3 regions of the Actinomadura sp. NPDC047616 genome follow, and region 3 is predicted to be linked to each of the others. Evidence: riboswitches for the same ligand, from Rfam matches in the RefSeq annotation. Region 3 holds a riboswitch; each other region holds the start of a gene.
What was found. Region 3 has a riboswitch for cyclic di-AMP ahead of ABZ801_RS16460 (peptidoglycan recognition family protein). Riboswitches for the same ligand answer to the same signal wherever they lie in the genome.

Region 1 (4,651 bases), on a different contig from region 3:
ACGAGCGGATGTTGGTCTTCTGCTTCTCCTTGCAGATGTTGACGTCCATGTCGTCGGCGCGGGAGTTCTCGCCGACGATCATGCCCTCGTAGACCTCGGTGCCCGGGCCGACGAAGAAGGTGCCGCGTTCCTGCAGGTTGATGAGGGCGTAGGCGGTGGCGGCGCCGGTGCGGTCGGCGACCAGCGAGCCGGTGGGGCGGGTGCGCAGCTCGCCGAACCACGGCTCGTAGCCCTCGAAGACGTGGTGGGCCATGCCGGTGCCGCGCGTCTCGGTGAGGAACTCGGTGCGGAAACCGATCAGGCCGCGCGCCGGGACCAGGAACTCCAGCCGGATCCAGCCGGTGCCGTGGTTGGTCATCTGCTCCATGCGGCCCTTGCGGACGGCCAGCAGCTGGGTGACGGCGCCCAGGTGCTCCTCGGGGATGTCGATGGTGAGCCGCTCGACGGGCTCGTGCTTCTTGCCGTCGATCTCTTTGGCGACGACCTGGGGCTTGCCGACGGTCAGCTCGTAGCCCTCGCGCCGCATGTTCTCCACCAGGATGGCCAGGGCCAGCTCGCCGCGGCCCTGCACCTCCCAGGCGTCGGGACGGTCGGTGGGCAGCACCCGGATGGACACGTTGCCGACCAGCTCGCGGTCCAGGCGGTCCTTGACGAGCCGGGCGGTGACCTTGGTGCCCTTCTCCCGGCCGGCCAGCGGTCCGGTGTTGGTGCCGATCGTCATGGAGATCGCGGGCTCGTCCACGGTGATCAGCGGCATCGGACGCGGGTCGTCCGGGTCGGCGATGGTCTCACCGATCATGATGTCGGGAATGCCGGCGATGGCGATGATGTCGCCGGGCCCGGCCTCGTCGGCGGGTTTGCGCTCCAGCGCCTCGGTCATCAGCAGCTCGCTGATGCGCACCCGCTCGACGCTGCCGTCGCGACGGCACCAGGCGACCTGCTGGCCCTTCTTGATGGTGCCGGCGTGCACCCGGCACAGCGCGATGCGGCCGAGGTAGCTGGAGGCGTCCAGGTTGGTGACGTGCGCCTGCAGCGGGGTGTCGGGGTCGTAGGACGGCGCCGGGACGGTGTCCTTGATCACCTGGAAGAGCGGCTCCAGGTCGGGCGAGCCGGGCAGCTCGCCGTTGCCGGGGGCCTCCAGGGACGCCCGGCCCGCGCGGCCGGAGGCGTAGACGATCGGGAACTCGATCTGGTCGTCGTCGGCGCCGAGGTCCATGAACAGCTCGTAGGTCTCGTCGACGACCTCGGAGATCCGGGCGTCCGGCCGGTCGGTCTTGTTGATCACCAGGATGACCGGCAGCCGGGCCTCCAGGGCCTTGCGCAGCACGAACCGGGTCTGCGGCAGCGGGCCCTCGCTGGCGTCGACCAGCAGCACCACCCCGTCGACCATGGACAGGCCGCGCTCGACCTCGCCGCCGAAGTCGGCGTGGCCGGGCGTGTCGATGATGTTGATGGTGAGCCCGCCGTGCCGGACGGCGGTGTTCTTGGCCAGGATCGTGATGCCCTTCTCCCGTTCCAGGGCGTCGGAGTCCATCACGCGCTCGTTGACGTCCTGGTTCGCGCGGAACGCCCCGGACTGCCACAGCATGGCGTCGACCAGCGTCGTCTTGCCGTGGTCGACGTGGGCGACGATCGCGACGTTCCGAAGGTCGTCGCGGGTGGAGATGGGCATGCGATTCTCGCTCTGGTGGAGGATCAGGGAGTCGCCGCGGAGCCGCGGCCGTCCCGATTCTACTTGCCGGTCCGTACCGCCCCAGCGAACCGCCCGCTGAATTCGTCCCATATGCCCCGGTTGCCGTGATTTACGGTTTCTTTGTACTCTCTCCGGACCCGGCCGTCCCGAGCCCGCCGGACCACTGCGCGGGCTGCGGCCGGACCGCCGAATCCCCCCACGGGGAGCCGGGGAACCACATCCCGGGGCGCCGCCGCCCCCGGGACTCGGGGTGAATCGACGCAGGTCGCACCGTCAGCAGTGACGCGCGCTCATGTCGTAGGGCGAACTCCCCGCCCGAACCCGTCAGCTAACCCGGTAGGCGGACGAGGAGAGGAGTGCACGCCCTTGCCCCCCGGTCACCGTTCACGGCGTGTCGCCGTGTCCACCATCACAGCGGCCGCCGCGGCCTCGGTCGCCCTGGGCTGGGCCGTCGCGCCCGCCGCCGCGACCGCCCCGGTCGCCGCGCCGCGCCTGGCCGATCCCGGCCGTCCCAGCGAGAGCGAGCTGCGTGAGCGGCTGGACGCGCTGAACACCGAGGCCGAGCGGCTCACCGAGCGGTACAACAAGACGCGCGTCGAGCTGGACAAGGCCCGGCGCGCCGAACGCGACGCCGCCCGGGCCGCCGCCGCTCTGCAGGACCAGGCCGCCCCCGCCCGCGCTGAGCTCGGCAAACTCGCCGCCGCCAACTACATCAGCGGCGGTCCGGACGCGCTGTTCTTCTCGACCGGCGACGCCAAGACCCTGTCCGCGTCGGCGTACCTGGTGCAGAACCAGACCGCCACGCTCGGACGCCTGCAGACGCAGATCAACCGGGCCAACCTGGCGCAGCGCGAGGCCGTCGCCAGGACGGCGCAGGTGCAGCGCGCCGCCGCGCAGGTGGAGACCGCCCGCAACGCCGCCAAGGCCAAGGTCGAGGAGGTCGAGAAGCAGCTCGACAAGCTCACCACGACCAAGGCCAAGGACCCCCGGACGGGCCTGTCCGCCACCATCAAGGGCTCCGGACTGCCCGCGAAGATGGCGCGCAAGGCCTACTCCAAGCTCGGCAGCCCGTACGTGTGGGCCGCGGCCGGCCCGAAGAGCTTCGACTGCTCGGGCCTGGTGGTGTGGGCGTACGCGCAGGTCGGCAAGAAGGGCCTGCCGCACTACACCGGCGCGCTCTACGAGCTGGGACGCAAGGTCGACCGCAGCGAACTGCGCTCGGGCGACCTGGTCTACTTCGGCGGCGACCTGCACCACATGGGGATCTACCTGAGCGACGGCAAGTACCTGCACGCCCCGCAGACGGGCGACGTCGTCAAGATCTCCAAGCTGTCGGACCGCTCCGACTACGCGGGCGCCAACCGCATCTCCTGACCCCGCCCGGACCGCGCCGGGCCGGTCAGGCCGTCCGGTCGGCCCGGGGCGGGTTCAGGCCGAGCCGTTCAGGTAGGGGCGGATCGCCTCGACGATCGGCAGGTCGCCGGGCAGCCACGCCACGTCGTACAGCTCGTCGGGGGCCAGCCAGCGCAGCGCCAGGTGCTCCAGCGGCTGCGGCCGGCCCTCGACCAGCTCCGCCGTCCACACCCGCAGGACGCTTCCCGCGCCGAGCGCGAGCGGCCAGTCGCCGCCGATCCGGTCACCGAGCGCGATCTTGACGCCCAGCTCCTCGTGGCACTCGCGGACCAGGGCGTCCCGGTCCGACTCGCCCGGGTCGACCTTGCCGCCGGGAAACTCCCAGCCCCCGGCCAGCTCCGGGGGCTCGCCGCGCTGGGCGGCCAGCAGCCGTCCGGCGGCGATGATCGCCGCGCCCACCACCACGTTGATCGTGACCAGCCCCTCTCTCAGGACGCGGCGCTGTCGACGGCGCCGCCCGTCCCCGGTCCCGGCGCGCCGGGCGAGGAGGCCGGGCCAGCGGCGCGGGCCGCCGCGACCGTGCGCGCGGCCTCCCGGACGATCTTCTCCAGGTGCCCGCCGTGCGCCCCGCGCCAGTAGACCTGGCCGCACTCGGTGCACCGACCGTACACGTCGTAACTGCGCCGCGTCCCGTCCGCCAGCTCGCGCGCGACCTCTTCTTTGCCAACCGGGACCAGCCGCCCGTTGCAGGCGGTGCAGCGCGTCCACGGCGACAGCGCCGGCGCGAACCGGTCGAGCAGGTCGCGCAGCTGGTCGTCGGGGCGGGCGCCGCGCACGTACGCGCCGAACCACAGGGCCCGGCGGCGCAGCAGGCCGCGGTCCTGGGTCAGCAGCACCCGCCGCTCCTCGTTGGCCTGCACGACCAGGGCCGGGTCGTCCATGTCGTTGTGGTAGGCGGTGTCCAGGCCGAGCAGCCGCATCCGCCGCGCCAGGGTGCCCAGGTGCACGTCCAGCAGGAACCGCGGCGCGTCCTGGCCGGGCTCCAGCGGCACCGGCTGGGGACGCGGCACCGACGCCACCTCCACCCGCTCGCCCGGCGACGGCTGGTGCGACGGTTCGACCCGCGCGCCGTCGGCCGTCAGCGCGCCGACCTCGGGCAGCGGAACGCCGAGGGCCTCCACGATGTGCCCCAGCGTCGAGGTCCCGTCGCAGGCCACCGGCTGTTCCTCCCGCCTGCGCGCGGCGGGCAGGAACAGCAGCAGCTCGGGGTCGACGCGCATCCGGATCTCGGGTGTCTCTGGCTCCACGCGGCCAGCATGCCACGCGAACCCGCCGACCCCACCTGAATAATCGTCGGCGATCACGTGACGGGCCGAGGCGGCGAGCGATTCCAGCAGGCCGGCGACGTCGTGGTGCAGCAGGCGCCCGTCCCGCTTCACCACCCGTCCCCCGACGATCACCGTGTCGACGCGGCTGAACATGTCGCCCGGGCCGCTGGTGACCGTGTCGGCGCTGAGGGAGGTGGGGCCTCCGGCGGCGCGGGCCCGCCCGGTCGGCGGGTAGCCCATGCCGAGCGCCGCCTCGCTCGTCGGCGCCACCGAGACC
Region 2 (4,651 bases), on a different contig from region 3:
CAGGCCTCCTGGGCGTCTGCCGCCGCCGCGACGGCGGCGGGCCGCCTGACCACGACCGTCCCCGCGAAACGGTCGTGCAGGGCCCTGCGGCGTGCGGACCGCTCCAGCCGCGACTCGTAAATCGCCCCGGCGTTCGCCACCCAGAACAGTCCCGCCACCGCCCCGAACACCGGGACGGGACGGACCGCGATGGGCAGGCAGTACGTGGCGGCCCGCAGCAGCGAACGGAGCACGTCCGGGCGTCTCCTGTCCACGGCGGGGCAGCCCGGGTCCTCACGGACGACTTCGATGCCCGCGACGCGCTTGCCCACGGTGCGCCCCCACAGCGCGAGCTGGATCCACTCGTACACGAGCAGCAGCCCGGCCACGAGCGGTGGCGCGACCTTCTCGATGCCGAGGTCGGGGAAGCCTTCCCGGATCACCATGACCACGGGAAGGCCCACCACGAGCGTGTCGACGATGCGCGCGACCAGCCGCTGCCCCGGTTCGGCGAGTTCCGGGGCGCTCTCCCCCTCTGCCGGGGGAAGGGGGTCGGCGCCGGGTGCGGGAGGGGACGCCGCCACTGCGGGCTATCCCTCGTAGCCCGTGTGGCCGGGGTACTCGGCCGTCCGGTCGGCGTAGTCGCCCGTCTGGTCGGAGTACTCGGAGTACTCCCCACGCTCGTCGATGACGAGCGTCCCCGAGAAGCGGTCGTGCAGGGACTGGCGCAGCGGCTGGTCCCAGATGGCCCACAGATAGGCCATCACGGTGCCGATACAGACCAGCAGCATGCCGTAGGCGAAGTAGTCCCACACCTTCACGGCGAGCGCGAGGAAGAAGAAGAGGCCGAGCTGGTAGCCGATGTGCATGACACCCGCGCGCCACACGGCCTGCGTCGTCGTCAGCGGCTCTCCCGCGGGCCGCGCCTGTACCACCCCCAGGTGCAGGACGCGCTTGCCCAGGGTCCGCCCCCACATGGCGAGCTGGACCGCCTCATAGAGGAACGGCAGCACCGCCAGTACCGCGAAAAGGGTGAAGATGATGGGCCAGTTCCAGATGCCGCCCTCGCTGCTGGCCTTGCTCCCGGAGGTGTCCAGGCCGATGATGCCGACGCTGATGGGAACGATGAGCGCGAATCCGAAAACGGCCACCAGGACGTTGTCGATGAGGCGCGCCCCGGCCCTGCGGAGGATCGGCGCCAGGGGAAGGTCCGCGGCGGCGGCGTCGTAGCCGCCGCCGTCATATCCCTGGGCGGGCGGCTGCTGCCATTGCTGTTGCCATTGCTGCTGTGGGGCCCCCCCGCCCTGCCACGGAGAACCGTGCTGCTGGGGCTGCTGCCACTGTGAGCCCTGCTGGGAGGGTGGGGCACCGTAGGACGGTCCGCCTTGGTAGGGCGGGCCCGGGGGCTGCCGCGGATAGGGCTGTCCGCGGTGGGGGGAGTCGCTCATCGATCAGTCCTCCAGGCGAAGCAACATCCGGGTATTGCCCAACGTATTCGGCTTGACCCGGTCGAGGTCCAGGAACTCTGCCACGCCTTCGTCGTAGGAACGGAGAAGCTCGTCGTACACCTCGCGCGACACGGGGGTTCCGAGGATCGGCTCGAAGCCGTGCCGGGCGAAGAAGTCCACCTCGAAGGTAAGGCAGAACACCCTTCCCACTCCCAGTTCCCGCGCGGTTTCCAGAAGCCGCTCGACAATCCGGTGCCCTATGCCGTGGCCCCCGTACTCCTTGTCCACGGCCACCGAGCGCACCTCGGCCAGGTCCTCCCACATCACATGGAGGGCGCCGCAGCCCACGACGCGCCCCCCGCGCCCCCCTGGGCGTCGCTCGTCCCCCGGCGCGGCGGCCCGGACGTCCTCGGCCACCCAGAACTCCTGGACGTCCTCATAGAGCGTCACCGTGGACCTGGCGAGCATCCGCCGCCCCGGACCGGCGTACGCGTCGATGAGCCGCCGGATGTGCGGCACGTCGGCGGTACGGGCACGCCTGATCACGACTTCCACAAACAGGCGACATTATCGGACCGCGGGCGGCCTCCCGTGGCCGGTCCGTCACGCACGGCCGCCGGCACGGCGCCACAGACGACGCAGATGTACCGAAAGACACGAACGGCATCGTCCGATACCGACCGTCCCCTCAAGCGGACAGAAAGTGAAATAGCGCACAGCGAAGTGATCGCACAAGCCCGCGAGCACCCGTGTTACATCCGAGCGTCCTCGGGTCACCTGCGATTTCGCATGTTCTGGTTGGCAGGCGACGAGCGCTCCGTTAGTCTCCTGCGCTGACATCGGACCCCCGTGATCGGGAGGCCGAACCGCCGAGTCCCGCGGGCCGCAGCCGGCGCCCCGCAGGAACCGGGGACCCGCGATCGGACGGTTCCGGGACCACTCCAGAGCCATGCCGACTGGGGTGAATCCGCACGGTGCGGACGCTCCGCACGTCCGCGGAAGGTGCAGCTCCGGCCCGAACCCGTCAGCTCACCCGGTAGGCGGACGAGGAGAGGAGAGTTCTTGGAGCCCTCGCGCCCCGCGTTCCTTTCGCGCCCGCTGCGCGCCGCGCAGGCCGTAGTCATTGCGCGCGTCACCGCGTGCGCCGCCGCCCGCCCCGGCCGCCGGGCCGCCGCGGCGACCGGCGCGCTCGCCGCCGTCTCCCTCGTCGTGGCCGCGCCCGCCCCCGCCGCGCAGGCCGACCCCGAGCCCTCCACCAAGGAGCTGCGCGAGCAGGCGACCAAGCTCGCCGACCAGCTGGAGCAGCTCACCGAGCAGTACAACGGCCTGCGCGTCAAGCTGAAGCAGTCGCAGCGCGCCGCCAAGGTGGCGGGCGACAACGCCAAGCGCCAGCAGAAGGCGCTGGAGGAGGAGCGCGCCAAGGTCGGCAGCCTGGCGGCCACCAGCTACATGCAGGGCGGCGCCGACCCCACGGTCTCGTTCCTGGCCGCGCAGAACCCGCAGGCGATGCTCGACCAGGCCGCCACGCTGCACTACTTCGCCACCCAGGACGGCACCAAGGTGCAGGGCCTGATGCAGGCCATGCAGGCGGCCGAGCGGGCGCGCAAGTCCGCCGAGGCGCGCGCCGAGCAGGTCGAGCAGCTGCGCACGCAGCTGGAGGGCCAGCGCAAGAAGGTCACCACGGCCTACGAGAAGGTCCGCGGCAGGCTGGTCAAGCGCGACCCCACCCAGCTGACCAAGCTGCCCGTGGCCGGCACCGGCAAGGCCGCCCAGGCGCTGCGGTACGCGATGACCAAGATCGGCAGGCCGTACGTGTGGGGCGCGGAGGGGCCCAACACCTTCGACTGCTCCGGCCTGGTGATGTGGGCCTACCGGCAGGTGGGCGTCAGCCTGCCGCACTACACCGGCAGCCAGTGGAACGCCGGCACGCACATCTCCCGCGACCAGCTGCAGCCCGGAGACCTGGTGTTCTTCTACTCCGACCTGCACCACGTGGGCCTGTACGTCGGCAACGGCAAGATGCTGCACGCGCCGCAGACCGGCGACGTGGTGAAGATCGCGCCGATGGCGGGCCGCCCGTTCGCGGGCGGGGTCCGGGTCGCCTGAGGTCACCGGCGCACACGGGTCCGCGTGCGGGCGTGCTGCGACCGCCGCGTCGGACCACGTCCGCGGCGACGTCTCCCACGGGGACCTACCCGAGGGGCCGCCGACGTCGCCGCGCGGGGTCGGACGGTGGTCGCCGATGCTCGGTCGAATGCTTTCGCGCCGCCGCCCGCCGGGGGGCGGGTGCGGGGGCGCGCCCCTAGATGAGCTGTCGCCGGGCCGCCCAGACCACGGCCTCGATGGGCGTGTTGACCTCCAGCCGGTCGCAGATGGTCCGCAGCCGGCGGCGCAGGGTCCGGGCGCTCAGTTCCAGCTTTCGTGCCGCCACGTCCGCGGTGACACCGCTGGCGATCTGCGCGAGGAGCTTGATCTCCTCTTCGCTGAGGCGCAGGTCGTCGGTGCCACGACGTGCGATGGTGGCCTGTTCCACTCCGTCCTCCCTCGTCCGTGGTGATGACCGCGGGGATGCAGCCGTCCGCTGCACAGGCACGGGCGGGCCTTGATCTGTACGCGTCGGGTTGCCGGGTCCGGGGCGGGGGGCCGGACCGAGATCATCGGTGTGCCTTGCCGTCTGGCGTGCTTTGGCCGGAGGTGGCCGATGGGCCGATTGCTCGGCGCCGAACGGGAACCCCGGGTAACGATTCAGTCGTTAGGCCGACCGGACGCGGATGCTCCTCGTCGCCTCGGGCGCGCGCACGATGATGTGGCGGGCTCGTGGCGGAGCGCGTCGTGTCCGGGACGGGTCATGATCGCCAGTCACGTCAACCCATCCCTCCTCGTCCGATTCGCCCATACCATCGGGGGCGATGATCGTGAATCGTTTCAAGGCACGCTTCGGCTCGGAACGCTAGGCGGCCGGATCCGGCCCGTCAAGCGCGGATTAAGCACGTTGTGTGCTCTTATGACTACGGTCCGCGACCGGCTTCGCGGGGGTTCGGTGCGGACAACTCGATAACCTGCGAAAACCAGTCCGGGGTCGACGAGGAGAGACTTGCCTCAGAGCAGTATTCGGGAAGTCGCGAGGCGCGCCGGAGTCTCAGTTGGGACCGTTTCGAATGTCCTAAACCGGCCAGACCTCGTGGCCGAAGCCACCCGTGACCGCGTCCGCGCGGCCATCGAGG
Region 3 (4,651 bases):
TGGCCCTCCCCGGTCACGGGGTCAGGAGGGCAGGGGGAAGCTGACGGGGCTGCGGTGGCCGGCCCTGCCGACGGCGCGCACGCCGAAGAACACGTTGTCCTTGGACAGGTCGACGCGCACCTCGGTGACGTCGCCGACCGGGATGACGTGGGTCCAGTCGGGGCTGGTGGTCTCGCGCCAGACGATCTCGTACCCGGCCAGGTCGGGTTCGGTGCCGCGGGTCCAGACCAGGTCGGTGTCGTTGGTGAGCCGGTCGGTGCGGATCCTGGCGTTCTTCGGCGTGCCGGGCGCCTGGGCCAGCGACCAGAGGGCGGCGGCGTTGACCCGGGCGACACGGGCGATGTACGGGAAGTCGCAGAACTCGGGCAGGTCGCCGTACTGCCTGCCGTCCTCGACGCGCACGTCCTGGTGCTGGTGGTCGAAGTTCTCGTGGGGCTCGGTGAAGCGGGCGGCGGGATAGCCCTGTTCGAGGAAGGGGATGTGGTCGCCGCCGCGCAGGTAGCGGTCGCGGCGGTAGATGACCCGGACGTTCATGCCGGTGGCGTCGTTCTCGGCGACGCTGGTCACGAAACGGGCGAGCTGGCGGGAGGGCGAGTCGTTCTCGCCGCCGACCGAGCGGCGGATGTTCGCCTCGGCGGGCGTCTCCGCGGTGGGCACCCCCTCGGCGAACAGCCGGACGGTACGCGGGTCGCGGGTGCCGTCGTCGGCGGTGCTGCTGCCGACGATGTCGTTGGTGAACATGGCCTGCACGTCCGTCCCGGCGGCCTTGTACCGCGTGGCCATGTGGCGCGCGCCGTACAGCCCCTGCTCCTCCCCCGCGACGGCGGCGAAGACGATCGTGGCCCGGGGACGGCGGGTGGCCATGACGCGGGCGAGTTCCATGACGACGGCCACGCCGGAGGCGTCGTCGTCGGCGCCGGGCGCGTCGGCGGTGGCGTTCATGACGTCGCTGACACGGGAGTCGTAGTGCCCGGACACCACGTACACGCGGTCCGGGGAGGTGCTGCCGCGCAGGGTGGCGACGACGTTGGTGATGCGGGTGGCGACGGGGATCCGGCTGGCCGGTTCCTGCACGTAGGACTGCAGCTCGACGGTCATCCGGCCGCCGGACGCCGCGGCGTGCTTCTTCATCTCGGCGAAGATCCAGTCCCGGGCGGCGCCGATGCCGCGTGCGGGGTCGTCCTGGGTCGAGAGCGTGTGCCGGGTGCCGAACCCGACGAGCCTGCGCACCGTCGCCTCGATGCGGCGGTGGTCGATCTCGCGCAGCAGGGCGCGCAGCTCGGCGTCGGGGTGCTGGGCGGTGACGGGCCTGCCGGGGCCGTTCGGACGTCCGGAGTCCGCCTCGGCGGGACGGCCGTCGAGCGTGACTCCCGCGGTGGCCGCGGCGGCCGCCGCGGAGACGGACAGGAAGACGCGGCGGCTGGGCGTGCCGGCGGCTGGGGGCGTGGTGTCGTAGGTCACAATTCTGGATCTACGTCATGGCGGGGGCGCCTGTCCACAGTGGAAACTGCCGCCCTTCAGACGCTTCCTCAGTGATTTCTCGCCATGTCTGCTCCCCCTGTGATTCGTGTGATCGGAGTGGTCGGCGGCTCCGGCACGGCGGCGAAAGATCGTTTTTTAGATTTTACCTTTGGCGGTTTGCGAGCTCTTTGCCTCATCTCCTATGGTCCGTGGTACTCCGCCGTCCGGCCCACCGCGACGGGAACCGTCCGGCGGAACGCCTAATCCCATGGCGCTGGACGTCTGGGAACCGGGGACCCATCAGTTCTTCGGGGTGAATCCGCGGCACAACCGCGGTAGGGCCGCTCCTTGGTCCGAACCCGTCAGCTAACCCGGTCGGCAGTCAAGGAGAGGAGAGGACATGAAGGAGCCCCCGCGGCTCGGCAGGCCCGCCACCCCCGCCCGACGGCGCAGCCACCTCATGAAGACGCGAACGCCCTGATAGACGGGGCGGTTCCGCCCTAGCTCGCACGCCCGCGCGTTCTCCTCGTCCGCGCTGCGCGCCCGCGCCCCTCGCGGCGGCGTCTCCGCCGCCGGCACCGGGTCACCGACACTTCCTCGCCACTGGCGAACAGAGCCGTTTTCTGCGCGGCTCGACGTTCCCGGCGCAGCCTCATCCCCTTTTCCCACTCGTTCTTCGCCGCCTGCTCTTTTTCCGCTGCCCGCATTCCGTCAGACCAGTTCCCTGGAAGGAAAACTCCCCCATGAATCCGAACGGCAAGCACCGTCGCACCGACCCCTGGCCCGCCGAGATGCCGCGTCGCTCGGTGCTGCTGGGCGGTGGAGTCCTGCTGGGGAGCGCGGCCCTCGGCGTCGCCGCGGCGCTGGGCCCGTCGGCCGAACACGAGGTGGCGAACGCGGCGAACACCATCGACGACACCGAGCGGACGCAGGCCGCCCGGGACGGCGAGTCCCGGCCGTCCCGAAGATCGCGTAGGTCGGGTGGCGGCGCCCCGCTGATCCACTCGACCGACGACTGGGGAGCGCGCACGCCCTACCGGCGGGCGACCGTGCTGTCCCGCGCGCCCGAGTACATCGTGGTGCACCACACGTTCACCCCCAACGTCACCGACTACTCGCTGCGGCAGGGCTACCGGATCGCGCGTTCGATCCAGGGCGCGCACATGGGACAGGGATGGGGTGACACCGGCCAGCACTTCACCATCAGCCGGGGCGGTCACATCATGGAGGGCCGCAAGGGCAGTCTCGCCGCCGCCCGCAGGGGCCGGATGGTGATCGGCACGCACGTCGCCGGAGCCAACGGCTACACCGTCGGCATCGAGTGCGAGGGCACCTACAACTCGGTCATGCCGCCCCGCCGCCTCCTGGACTCGCTCACCGAGCTGCTCGCCTGGCTGTGCGGCCAGTACGACCTCGACCCGAAGAAGGCGATCGTCCCGCACATGAAGTTCAACGACACCGACTGCTGCGGGTACGAGTTCGCCCCGACGCTGCCGCGCCTGCGCAAGGACGTCGCCGCGGCCCTCCGCTCCGCCTGAGACCGGCCGGTTGCTCCCAGCCGGCGTGCTGGGCCCCGGGGCCGAGGTCGGTGCGACGAGGGCGGCGCCGGAGGGGTCGCCATCTCGCGGCTGGAGCGGTGTCGGCGGGAACCCGTGCGTTCACGGGATGAGGGCGCTGATCGTCGCGGCCACCTCGGCGGGGGCGAACTGGTGAAGGCCGTGGCCGACACCGCTGACGGTGGTGACGGCGGGGTGTCGTGCGGCCGCCCGGACCAGTGCCTCGTCATCGGCGCTTGACAGCGACATGACGGCGGGGTCGGCCCGCAGCAGCAGCACCGGCCCCGGCACTCCGGCGATCCACTCGCCCGCCTGGCCGAGATGTCCGTACACCTGCTGGGACTCGGTGAGCAGCGCCTCGATGAATGCCGGATCGTGCCGGTGCAGGGCGGCGGCCTGGCCGACCAGGTAGGGATGGGCGGCGCCGAGGACCTCGGCGCGTGTGCGGCCGCCGCCGGCGTCCTCGGCGCCGAGCAGCCGCAACAGTTCCTCCTCCGGACGGCCGCACCACCCCTGCCACCGCCGCAAGGTGCCGGACATGCGGTCGAGCAGCCGGTACATCCGGGCGGGCGCCAGCGGCGCGTCCCCGATGACCAGCCCGGCGAACGCGTCCGGGCGCACGCCCGCCGCCGCGAGCGCGGCCTGCCCGCCGTAGGAGTGGCCGTACCACCACGCCGGACGGTCCAGGTGCCCGGCCGCCCATTCGGCGAGCGCCGCGCCGACGCCGCGCAGGTCGTAGCGTCCGGGCGTCCACGGAGACGCCCCGTGACCGGGCAGGTCGACGGCCCACCACCGGACGCGGTCAGGCAGCGCGTCCAGGAAGTCCTTCCCCATTCGCCACGACGCCGACCCGCCGTGGACGAACACCAGCGGCGTGTCCCCGCGACCGCCGGACTGCGCCTCGATCATGCGTGCCTCCTTCGCTCGGCGCCGCCGACACTGACACAAAGCGAAGTCGGGTGCAACTTTGCACCGGAGTCCGTCGCTGCTACGCTCGCGGGGTGGACGACGGGACCGTCGGGCTGCGCGAGCGCAAGAAGCGGCGCACCCGCAAGAAGATCGCCGACACCGCCATCGGGCTGTTCCTGGAGCACGGCTACGAGCCGGTGTCGCTGGCGCAGATCGCCGAGGCGGCGGAGGTCTCGCGGCGTGCGCTGTTCGCGTACTTCCCCAGCAAGGAGGACCTGGTCCTGGAGCGCGTCGCCGACCACGAGAGCGAGCACGCCCAGGTCGTCCGCGGGCGCCCGCCCGAGGTGCCTCCGCTGGCCGCGCTGCGCGACCACTTCCTCGACGGGCTCGACCGCAGGGACCCGGTGACCGGGCTGTGCGACCGCCCCGAGACGCTCGCCCTCTACCGGATGATCCGCGACACGCCCGCGCTGGCGACCGGGCTGCTGCGGTATCACGCGCGCAGCGAGGCGGCGCTCGCCGAGGCCCTGGCGGAGGCGGCCGGTGCGGCGGCCGGTGCCGGGCCGGACGCCGCGTTCACCGCGCGGCTGACGGCGTCGCAGATCACCGCCGTCCAGCGCGTCCTGGCGAACGACAACAACGCCCACCTGGTGGCCGGGACGTCGGCCGACGAGCGGCACCCCGCCGCCGTCGCCGCCGCCCGGCACGCCTTCACCCTGCTCCGC

Region 1: linked by a shared signal. The riboswitch ahead of ABZ801_RS41310 (C40 family peptidase) and the one ahead of ABZ801_RS16460 (peptidoglycan recognition family protein) in region 3 are both predicted to bind cyclic di-AMP.
Region 2: linked by a shared signal. The riboswitch ahead of ABZ801_RS30325 (NlpC/P60 family protein) and the one ahead of ABZ801_RS16460 (peptidoglycan recognition family protein) in region 3 are both predicted to bind cyclic di-AMP.

Annotation. Positions count from the first base shown of each region.
Region 1 is NZ_JBEYTB010000035.1:20,583-25,233, reverse strand. It holds gene typA (translational GTPase TypA) at 1-1,672, opposite strand, end outside; cyclic di-AMP (ydaO/yuaA leader) riboswitch at 1,868-2,052, shown strand; gene ABZ801_RS41310 (C40 family peptidase) at 2,093-3,067, shown strand; gene ABZ801_RS41305 ((deoxy)nucleoside triphosphate pyrophosphohydrolase) at 3,122-3,505, opposite strand; gene ABZ801_RS41300 (Mut7-C RNAse domain-containing protein) at 3,535-4,326, opposite strand.
Region 2 is NZ_JBEYTB010000015.1:2,663-7,313, forward strand. It holds gene ABZ801_RS30310 (RDD family protein) at 1-563, opposite strand, end outside; gene ABZ801_RS30315 (RDD family protein) at 570-1,427, opposite strand; gene ABZ801_RS30320 (amino-acid N-acetyltransferase) at 1,431-1,982, opposite strand; cyclic di-AMP (ydaO/yuaA leader) riboswitch at 2,285-2,486, shown strand; gene ABZ801_RS30325 (NlpC/P60 family protein) at 2,490-3,533, shown strand; gene ABZ801_RS30330 (LuxR C-terminal-related transcriptional regulator) at 3,730-3,960, opposite strand; gene ABZ801_RS30335 (LacI family DNA-binding transcriptional regulator) at 4,522-4,651, shown strand, end outside.
Region 3 is NZ_JBEYTB010000006.1:153,180-157,830, reverse strand. It holds gene ABZ801_RS16465 (M20/M25/M40 family metallo-hydrolase) at 22-1,461, opposite strand; cyclic di-AMP (ydaO/yuaA leader) riboswitch at 1,709-1,858, shown strand; gene ABZ801_RS16460 (peptidoglycan recognition family protein) at 2,205-2,999, shown strand; gene ABZ801_RS16455 (alpha/beta hydrolase) at 3,120-3,926, opposite strand; gene ABZ801_RS16450 (helix-turn-helix domain-containing protein) at 4,019-4,651, shown strand, end outside.